Regions from separate parts of the Streptomyces sp. NPDC000075 genome, predicted to be linked through region 1. Evidence: riboswitches for the same ligand, from Rfam matches in the RefSeq annotation. Region 1 holds a riboswitch; the other holds the start of a gene.
The links. A riboswitch is a leader RNA that binds a small molecule or an ion and turns the genes downstream of it on or off. The one in region 1 is predicted to bind cobalamin.

Region 1 (5,152 bases):
CGCGGAGGCCGAGGAGACCATCGAGACCTCCCTCGCCACCCCGCGCGAGGCCGGGCTGCTGGGCACGGACGTCGGCCTGCCGATGCTGATGCTCTCGCGGCACTCGCTGGACGCCGACGGCGAACCGGTCGAATGGGTGCGATCGGTATATCGCGGCGACCGTTATAAGTTCGTTGCCCGTCTCCAGCGACCTGCCGTGTGATCAACGGTTGACGGCCCTCCGAACCCCGGTGGACGCTCGTACCGCTATGCGGACGGGGGCTGACATCCACCGGTAACCCCCCGTAGATTCCGTGCGCTTACGCAGATGATCAACGAGGGGACCAGGATCATGCCGGAACCGGGAGCAACAAGGACACAACAGACGCCGACGGCGAGAGCCACCCCGCAGTCGATCGCCATATGGGTGCTCGTGGCCCTCGTCGGGGCGGTCGGCTGGGGCGTGCTCGCACTCTCGCGCGGTGAGGACATCTCCGCCGCCTGGCTGCTCGCCGCCGCGCTCGGCTCGTACGCCATCGGCTACCGCTTCTACGCGCGGTTCATCGCGAACCGCGTGCTGAAGCTGGACAAGACCCGGGCCACCCCCGCCGAACGCCTCGACAACGGTGTCGACTTCCACCCCACCGACCGCCGCGTGCTCTTCGGCCACCACTTCGCCGCCGTCGCCGGCGCCGGCCCGCTCGTCGGCCCGGTCCTCGCCGCCCAGATGGGCTACCTGCCGGGCACCATCTGGATCGTCGCGGGCGTCATCTTCGCCGGCGCCGTCCAGGACATGGTGACGCTGTTCTTCTCCACCCGGCGCGACGGCCGTTCGCTCGGCCAGATGGCCCGGGACGAGATCGGTCCGGTCGGCGGGGCCGCCGCCCTGCTCGCCGTCTTCACCATCATGATCATCCTGCTGGCGGTGCTCGGCCTGGTCATCGTCAACGCGCTGGGGCACTCCCCCTGGGGCGTCTTCTCCATCGGCATGACCATCCCGATCGCCCTCTTCATGGGCGTCTACCTGCGCTACCTGCGGCCGGGCCGGGTCACCGAGGTCTCCGTCGTCGGCGTCGCGCTGCTGCTCCTCGCCATCGTGGCGGGCGGCTGGGTCGCCGAGTCCTCCTGGGCCGGCTTCTTCACCCTGGACAAGGAGACCCTCGTCCTCTGGATGATCGGGTACGGCTTCTTCGCCTCCGTCCTGCCGGTGTGGCTGCTGCTCGCCCCGCGCGACTACCTGTCCACCTTCATGAAGGTCGGCACGATCGCGCTGATGGCGGTCGGCGTGGTCGTCGCGATGCCGACGCTGAAGATGCCGTCGGTGACCGACTTCGCCACGCGCGGCGACGGCCCGGTCTTCGCCGGTTCGATGTTCCCCTTCGTCTTCATCACCATCGCCTGCGGGGCCCTGTCCGGCTTCCACTCGCTGGTCGCCTCGGGCACCACCCCGAAGATGATCCAGAAGGAGACCCAGATCCGGGTCATCGGCTACGGCGCGATGCTCACCGAGTCCTTCGTCGCCGTCATGGCCGTGATCGCCGCCTGCATCATCGAACCCGGCCTGTTCTTCGGCGTCAACTCCCCCGCCGGGGTCATCGGCACCACCGTCCAGAGCGCGTCGGCGGCCGTCGGCCACTTCGGCTTCGCGATCTCCCCCGACGCCCTGGCGCAGGCCGCCAAGGACGTGGAGGAGACCACCCTGCTCTCGCGCACGGGCGGCGCGCCGACGTTCGCGCTCGGGATGTCGGAAATCTTCTCCTCCGTGTTCGGCGGGGCCGGGATGAAGGCGTTCTGGTACCACTTCGCCATCATGTTCGAGGCCCTGTTCATCCTGACGACGGTGGACGCGGGCACCCGCGTCGGCCGCTTCATGCTCCAGGACACCCTGGGCAACGTGCACAAGTCCTTCAAGGACGTCAGCTGGAAGCCGGGCGTGTGGCTGGCCAGCGCGGTCGTCGTCGGCGGCTGGGGCTACTTCCTGTGGGTCGGCGTCAAGGACCCGCTGGGCGGCATCAACCAGCTCTTCCCGCTGTTCGGCATCGCGAACCAACTGCTCGCCGCCGTCGCCCTCGCGGTGTGCACCACGCTGCTGGTCAAGTCCGGCCGCCTCAAGTGGGCCTGGGTCACCGGCGTCCCGCTGGCCTGGGACGTGGCCGTCACCCTGACCGCGAGCTACCAGAAGGTCTTCTCCGACGATGTGAAGATCGGCTTCTTCGCGCAGCGCGACAAGTACCAGACCGGCATCGACGCCGGAAAGGTGCTGCCGCCCGCCAAGACCCTGGACGAGATGCAGACCGTGGTCACCAACGCCACGGTCGACGGGATCCTCTCCGCCCTCTTCGCCGTCCTGATCATCATCGTCCTGGTGGACGCGGCCCGGATCTGCTTCAAGGCCGCGTCCGCGCCGGAGACGGTCCGCCTCTCCGAGGTCCCGTGGTCCGAGTCGAAGATCATCGCCCCGGCGGGCCTGATCGCCACCGCCGAGGAGAAGGCCGAGCTCGCCGCGGCCGGCCTCGACGGGGGCGGCGGCCGTGTGAAGGACCCCGTCGCGTGACCGGGGTCCGGGGGGCGCTGGCGAAGGCGCGGTACTACGTCCGGGAGTTCTCGGGCGAGGCCGCGTACGACCGCTACGTCGCCCACGCCCGCTCCCACGACCCCGGGGCCGAGGTCCTGACCCGCCGCGCCTTCGAACGCGCCCGCACGGACGCCCGCGAGGCCGACCCCCGCGAGGGCTTCCGCTGCTGCTGAGCGCTCACCGAGGGGCCCCGCCGGCCATCCGGCGGGGCCCCTCGGCGTGTACGGGGCGCACACTCGACGGCATGGACTTCGGCGTCGCCGTGCGCGACGGGGTGGTCCTCGGCGGGGTGACCTTCGCCGCACCCGGCAGCCGGCTCGCCGACGTCGCCGGGCCGCACGACGCCGAGTTCCGGATGCTCGCGGTGGCCGCCGAGGCGCGCGGGCAGGGCGTCGGGGAGGCGCTCGTACGGGCCTGCGCCGAACGGGCCCTGGCCCTGGAAGGGGTCACCGCGCTGGTGCTGTCCACCCAGCCGGCCATGCGCGGAGCCCAACGGATCTACGAGCGGCTCGGGTTCGTCCGTACGCCGGAACTGGACTGGTCGCCCATCCCCACGCTGACCCTGCTCACGTACCGACTGGAGCTGTGACGACACGCTCCGCATGCACCCGACACAACATGTGGGGGCTACCGCATCGGGTCGCCCCCACATGTATGCTCATGCCTGCTGCCGCCGCAGGGGAATCCGGTGGGAATCCGGAACTGTCCCGCAACGGTGAGACGTACGCCCGAGGGCGTATCCGCGAGTCCGAAGACCTGCCGGCAGTGCCCCCGGATCGACCGAGCCGGGGTGTCGATTCGTCCGGGCCTCGCGGTTGGGCCGGTGGACGCCATGCGGTGCCGAACGCGCTTGTGCGCGCGCCCGCATGCGCCCGCTCGCGCCCCGCTCCGCCGATGACCGGGCCGAGTGAGGGAGAGCTCCCCCGTGACCATCGCGCCCGCCGCACCGCGCGCCGAGTCCGACCACCCCGAAGCAGAAGGTCCCGGAGCCGCCCTGCTGCGGACCCTCACCGAGCTCACGGCCGACCTCCCCGACACCGACCCCGGCCGGATCGCCGCCGCCGCCCTGCGCGGCCGCAGCGCCGCCGCCGACGAGGCCGAGCTGCGCGGGCTCGCCACCGAGGCCGCGGCCGGCCTGATCTCCGAGGACCCGGCCTACTCCCGCCTCGCCGCCCGCCTGCTGACGCTGGCCGTGGCCGACGAGGCCGCCGGCCAGGGCGCCACCTCCTTCGCCGAGTCCGTCGCCGTCGGCCACCGCGAGGGCCTGATCGCCGACCGCACCGCCGACTTCGTCGCCGCCCACGCCGCCCGCCTCAACGCCCTGGTCGAGCACGCCCTCGCCGAGGGCGCCGACGACCGCTTCGGCTTCTTCGGCCTGCGCACCCTGCACAGCCGCTACCTGCTGCGCCACCCCCACACTCGCCAGGTGATCGAGACCCCGCAGTACTTCATGCTGCGCGTGGCCTGCGGCCTGGCCGAGGACGAGAGCGTCCGCGCCGTCGAGGAAGTGGCCTCGCTGTACCGGCTGATGAGCCGCCTCGACTACCTGCCGTCCTCCCCCACCCTGTTCAACTCGGGCACGCGGCACCCGCAGATGTCCTCCTGCTACCTCCTCGACTCCCCGCTGGACGAGCTGGACTCCATCTACGACCGCTACCACCAGGTCGCCCGCCTCTCCAAGCACGCCGGCGGCATCGGCCTCTCGTACTCCCGCATCCGCGCCCGCGGTTCGCTGATCCGCGGCACCAACGGCCACTCCAACGGCATCGTGCCGTTCCTGAAGACCCTCGACGCCTCCGTCGCCGCCGTGAACCAGGGCGGCCGCCGCAAGGGCGCCGCCGCCGTCTACCTGGAGACCTGGCACGCGGACATCGAGGAGTTCCTGGAGCTCCGCGACAACACCGGCGAGGACCAGCGCCGCACCCACAACCTGAACCTCGCCCACTGGATCCCCGACGAGTTCATGCGCCGCGTGAACGCCGACGCCGACTGGTCGCTGTTCTCCCCCGCCGACGTCCCCGAGCTGGTCGACCTGTACGGCGAGGAGTTCGACGCCGCCTACGCCAAGGCCGAGGCCTCCGGGCTCGCCAAGAAGACCATGCCGGCCCGCGACCTCTACGGCCGCATGATGCGCACCCTCGCGCAGACCGGCCAGGGCTGGATGACCTTCAAGGACGCCTCCAACCGGACGGCGAACCAGACCGCCCTGCCCGGCACGGTGGTCCACTCCTCCAACCTCTGCACCGAGATCATCGAGGTCACCAACGACGCCGAGACGGCCGTCTGCAACCTCGGCTCCGTCAACCTCGGCGCGTTCGTCGCCGACGGGGACATGGACTGGGAGCGCCTGGACGAGACCGTCCGCACGGCCGTGACCTTCCTCGACCGCGTCGTGGACATCAACTTCTACCCGACCGAGCAGGCCGGCCGCTCCAACGCCAAGTGGCGTCCGGTGGGCCTGGGCGCGATGGGCCTCCAGGACGTCTTCTTCAAGCTGCGCCTGCCCTTCGACTCCGCCGAGGCCAAGGCGCTGTCCACGAAGATCTCCGAGCGGATCATGCTCGCCGCGTACGAGGCCTCCTGCGACCTCGCCGAGCG
Region 2 (5,152 bases), on a different contig from region 1:
GGATCTGGGCGTCCTTGACCTCGCACAGCCAGCCGTCGACGTGGAGGAGGAAGTCGTCGAAGCCCTCGTCGTCGGGGCGTTCCTCCATGCCCAGGTCGTGATCGAGCTTCGCGGCCTGGATCAGGGTCCAGATCTGGGCGCGGATCGCGGGGAGCTTCGACGGGTCCATCGCGCTGATCTGCGCGTACTCGTCCAGGTGCTGCTCCAGGCGGGCGATGTCGCCGTACGACTCGGCGCGCGCCATCGGCGGGACGAGGTGGTCGACCAGGGTGGCGTGGACCCGGCGCTTGGCCTGGGTGCCCTCGCCCGGGTCGTTGACCAGGAAGGGGTAGACGAGGGGCAGGTCGCCGAGGGCGGCGTCCGGGGAGCAGGAGGCGGACAGGCCCGCGTTCTTGCCGGGCAGCCATTCGAGGTTGCCGTGCTTGCCCAGGTGGATCATCGCGTCGGCGCCGAAGCCGCCGTCCTGCGCGGCCGCCTGGATCCAGCGGTACGCGGCCAGGTAGTGGTGCGAGGGCGGCAGGTCCGGGTCGTGGTAGATCGCGATCGGGTTCTCGCCGAAGCCACGCGGCGGCTGGATGAGGATGAGGAGGTTCCCGCGGCGCAGGGCCGCGAGCACGATGTCACCCTCGGGGTTCGCGGAACGGTCCACGAACATGTTGCCGGGGGCCTCGCCCCAGTGTTCCTCGACGCTCTCGCGCAGGTCCGCGGGGAGTTCGGCGAACCAGCGCTTGTAGTCGGCCGCCGGGATGCGGACGGGGTTGCGGGCCAGCTGCTCCTCGGTGAGCCAGTCCTGGTCGTGGCCGCCGGCCTCGATCAGGGCGCGGATCAGCTCGTCGCCGTCACCGGAGACCAGGCCGGGGATGTCGGCCTCGGGCCCGAAGTCGTAGCCCTCGGCGATCAGGCGGCGCAGCAGCTCCACGGCGCTGGCCGGGGTGTCGAGGCCGACCGCGTTGCCGATGCGGGAGTGCTTGGTGGGGTACGCGGAGAGGACCAGCGCGATCCGCTTGTCCGCGCGCTCGATGTGGCGCAGCCGGGCGTGGCGCACCGCGATGCCGGCGACGCGGGAGGCCCGCTCGGCGTCGGCCACGTAGGCGGGCAGGCCGTCCTCGTCGATCTCCTTGAAGGAGAACGGGACGGTGATCAGGCGGCCGTCGAACTCCGGCACGGCGACCTGGGTGGCGGCGTCGAGGGGGGAGAGGCCCTCGTCGTTCTCCTCCCAGGTGCTGCGCGAGCCGGTCAGGCACAGGGCCTGGAGGATCGGCACGCCGAGCCCGGCCAGGGCGCCCGCGTCCCAGGACTCGTCGTCCCCGCCCGCCGAGGCGGTCGCGGGGCGGGTGCCGCCGGCGGCGAGGACGGTGGTGACGATGGCGTCCGCCTGCTCCAGGGCGTGGAGCAGCTCCGGCTCCGGGGTGCGCAGCGAGGAGACGTACAGGGGGAGGGGGCGGCCGCCCTTGGCCTCGACGGCGTCGCAGAGGGCGTGCACGAAGGCGGTGTTGCCGCTCATCTGGTGGGCGCGGTAGTAGAGCACCGCCACCTGCGGGCCCGTGGCCTGCGTGGCGGGCCGCTCCAGGGGGCCCCAGGTGGGGGAGGCGGCCGGGGGCTCGAAGCCGTGGCCGGTGAGCAGGACCGTGTCGGACAGGAACCGGGCCAGCTGCTCCAGGTTGGCCGGGCCGCCGTGCGCGAGGTAGCGGTGGGCCTCGGCGGCGATGCCGATGGGGACCGTGGAGGCCTCCATCAGCTGGGCGTCCGGGGCCTGTTCGCCGGTCAGCACCACCACCGGCCGGGTCTGGCCGGGGGCCAGCAGCACGTCGAGGCCGTCCTGCCAGGCGCGCAGGCCGCCGAGGAGGCGTACGACGACCAGCTCGGCGCCGTCGAGGAGCCCGGGGAGGTCGTCGACGGGGAGGCGGGAGGGGTTCGCGAACCGGTACGGCACGGGGCCGCCGGCGACGTTCGCGGCGCGGGCGCTGAGCAGATCGGTGTCGGACGTCGACAGCAGCAGGATCATGCGGCGGCAGGCCTTCCTCGGGGTTTCCGCGCCCCGGGCAGTGAGGACAGCGGGAGTTCCTGACTCACCTCACGGATCGCTCCGCGGGGCTCACAGTGGCGGGACCGCGCCGGAATCGCACCGGGCTTCCTCCCATGTCGCCGTCCTCGGCGGTGACGGGCCGAGTGGTCCGCCGGAAGGTCATCTTAGGTGGCCGTCTCCCTGGCCGGGAGGTGGGGTGGGGAGCTCGCGGGTGGTGAGCCGCGGTGCGGTGCGCCGTCGGGGCTCTGCCCATCGGGCCGCGCCGCAAACTCCCCCGGCTACCGCTGGGGTACCCCCGGGTGGGGCCGGGAGGGCCTCCGGTGGGCTGGAAGGATCGGCGGTGGGGCTGGATTGCGCTGGTCGGGGTGGCGACGGACACAGGTCGGGGGTGGGGAAACGTGGGTATGCTCGCGGCCATGCCGCCCCAGCCCCCTTCCGCCGCATCGCGGGACGAACCCGTCATACGCGACCGCGGCGACGCCTGCCCCGGCGCGCTGCGGCTGCACTCCGCCGACGACGGGTACCTGGCGCGCGTGCGGATCCCCGGCGGGCTGCTCACCGGCCGGCAGGCCGCCGTGCTCGGGCTCGCCGCCGACCGGTTCGGGGACGGGCACCTGGAACTCACCTCGCGCGGCAACGTCCAGCTGCGCGGCCTCGCCGACGGCTGCGGCGCCGGGCTCGCGGAGATGCTCGGCGGCGCCGGGCTGCTGCCCGCCCCGAGCCACGAGCGGGTGCGCAACATCGTGGCCAGCCCCCTCGGCGGGCCCCTCGTCGTGGACTGGGTCCGGGAACTCGACCGGCTGCTCTGCGCGAGCACCCGGGCGGCCGCCCTCTCCGGGCGGTTCCTGTTCGCCCTCGACGACGGGCGCGGGGACGTGGCCGCCCTCGAACCCGACGTCACCGTGCTGTCCGTCCGCGCGGGCGGCACCGGGAGCGCGGGACGCGCGGAGCCGCGGGACGACCGGACCGCCGCCGGTGCCGGGAACGTCCCCGGCGACGTTCCCGGCGGCCGGGCCCTGGTGCGGTTCGGCGCGGCCGCCGACGCCGTCGAGGTCGGTGCCGCCGACGCGCCCCGGGCCGCGCTGCTGGCCGCCGAGTACTTCCTCGACTCCGCCGACGCCGCCGGGAACCGTCCCTGGCGGATCGCCGAACTGGCTGACGAACACACCCTGGACACACGGGAGTTCGCGCTGAGGCTCGACGCCGCCGGGATCGCGGCCGGTCACCGCCCCGAAGTGGCGTGGCCCTGTGCCGAACCGCCCCGGCCCTGGGGCGAAGACGGCGCCGGACTCTGCGTGCTGCCCCCGCTCGGACGGCTGAGCTCCGCACAGTGGCGGGTACTGACCGAGGCCGCCGGCGGTGCTGACGGCGAGCTGCGCGTCACCCCCTGGCGCAGCGTCGTCCTGCCGCACGCGAACACCGGCGCGTGCGCGCGCGTCGAGGCGGCCGGCCTGGTCGCCCGGCCCGGCAGCCCCTGGCTGTCCGTCACCGCCTGCACCGGCAGGCCCGGTTGTGCCAAATCCCTCGCGGACGTGCGCGCCGACGCCCGCGCGGTCGTTGCGGAATCCGCCGGCGGCCTGCCCGTGCACTGGTCGGGCTGCGCCCGCCGGTGCGGCCACCCGCGCGGCACCGCCTGGGTGGACCTGGTCGCCACCCCCGACGGCTACGCACTCGACGCCCGGTCCGTCCCGCACGCCGACCTCGCGGCCGCCCTCGCCGATGCCCGGCGCCCCCGTACACGTACCACCCCACCACCCCCGTCGCAGTGAAGAAATGAGCGAGTACACCGTGTTCGAGTACGAGAAGGACGGCGCCGCGATCTACCGCCAGTCCTTTGCCACGATCCGCGCCGAGGCGGACCTCTCCGGGCTGCCCGCCTCGGTCGCCCAGGTCGCGGTGCGCATGATTCACGCCTGTGGCATGACCGACCTCCCCCAGGACCTCGGCTACACCCCCGACGTCGTCCTGCGGGCCCGCGCCGCGCTGCAGGCCGGTGCGCCGATCCTGTGCGACGTGCAGATGGTCGCCAGCGGCGTCACCCGCAAGCGGCTGCCCTCCGGCAACGAGGTGATCTGCACCCTCTCCGACCCGGCCGTCCCCGCCCTGGCCGCGAAGACGGGCACCACGCGCAGCGCCGCCGCCCTCGAACTCTGGCGCGACCGGGGACTGTTGGAGAACTCCGTGATCGCCGTCGGCAACGCCCCGACCGCGCTGTTCCGGCTGCTGGAGATGATCGAGGAGGGCGCCCCGCGCCCCGCCGCCGTCATCGGCGTGCCCGTGGGCTTCATCGGCGCCGCCGAGTCCAAGGACGCCCTGGCCGCCCACCCCTCGGGCCTCGACCACCTGATCGTGCGGGGCCGGCGCGGCGGCAGCGCCATCGCCGCCGCCGCGATCAACGCGATCGCGAGCGAGGAAGAATGAGCGACCGTCAGGACCGGGAGACGAAGGGCAAGCTGTACGGGGTCGGGCTCGGGCCCGGCGACCCGTCGCTGATGACCCTGCGGGCCGTCGAGGCGATCGCGGAGGCCGACGTCGTCGCCTACCACAGCGCCCGCCACGGCCGTTCCATCGCCCGCTCGATCGCCGCGAAGCACCTGCGCGCCGACCACGTCGAGGAGCCGCTGGTCTACCCGGTCACCACCGAGACCACCGACCACCCCGGCGGCTACCAGGGCGCCATGGAGGAGTTCTACGAGGCCTCCGCCGCCCGCCTGGCCGCGCACCTCGACGCCGGCCGGACCGTCGCCGTGCTCGCGGAGGGCGACCCGCTCTTCTACGGCTCGTACATGCACATGCACAAGCGGCTCGCCGACCGGTACGAGGCCGAGGTCATCCCCGGCGTCACCTCGGTGAGCGCCGCCGCCGCCCGGCTCGGCACCCCGCTCGTGGAGGGCGAGGAGGTGCTGACGATCCTGCCCGGCACCCTGCCCGAGGAGGAGCTCACCGCCCGCCTCGCCGCCACCGACTCGGCGGTCGTCATGAAGCTCGGCCGCACCTTCCCCGCCGTCCGGCGGGCGATGGAGGCCAGCGGCCGCCTCGCCGAGGCCCGTTACGTCGAGCGCGCCACCATGGAGGGCGAGCGGACCGGGGTCCTGGCCGACACCGACCCCGACACCGTCCCGTACT

Region 2: linked by a shared signal. The riboswitch ahead of cobN (cobaltochelatase subunit CobN) and the one ahead of ABT403_RS29505 (ribonucleoside-diphosphate reductase subunit alpha) in region 1 are both predicted to bind cobalamin.

What each region holds. Positions count from the first base shown of each region.
Region 1 is NZ_JBEPFL010000031.1:72,730-77,881, reverse strand. Features, by position in the region: gene ABT403_RS29525 (GntR family transcriptional regulator) at 1-202, shown strand, start outside; gene ABT403_RS29520 (carbon starvation CstA family protein) at 332-2,533, shown strand; gene ABT403_RS29515 (CstA-like transporter-associated (seleno)protein) at 2,530-2,727, shown strand; partial or broken gene ABT403_RS29510 (GNAT family N-acetyltransferase) at 2,811-3,143, shown strand; cobalamin riboswitch at 3,209-3,332, shown strand; gene ABT403_RS29505 (ribonucleoside-diphosphate reductase subunit alpha) at 3,480-5,152, shown strand, end outside.
Region 2 is NZ_JBEPFL010000006.1:304,724-309,875, forward strand. Features, by position in the region: gene cobN (cobaltochelatase subunit CobN) at 1-2,005, opposite strand, end outside; cobalamin riboswitch at 2,039-2,163, opposite strand; gene ABT403_RS10620 (ferredoxin-like domain-containing protein) at 2,443-3,795, shown strand; gene ABT403_RS10625 (precorrin-8X methylmutase) at 3,800-4,447, shown strand; gene ABT403_RS10630 (precorrin-2 C(20)-methyltransferase) at 4,444-5,152, shown strand, end outside.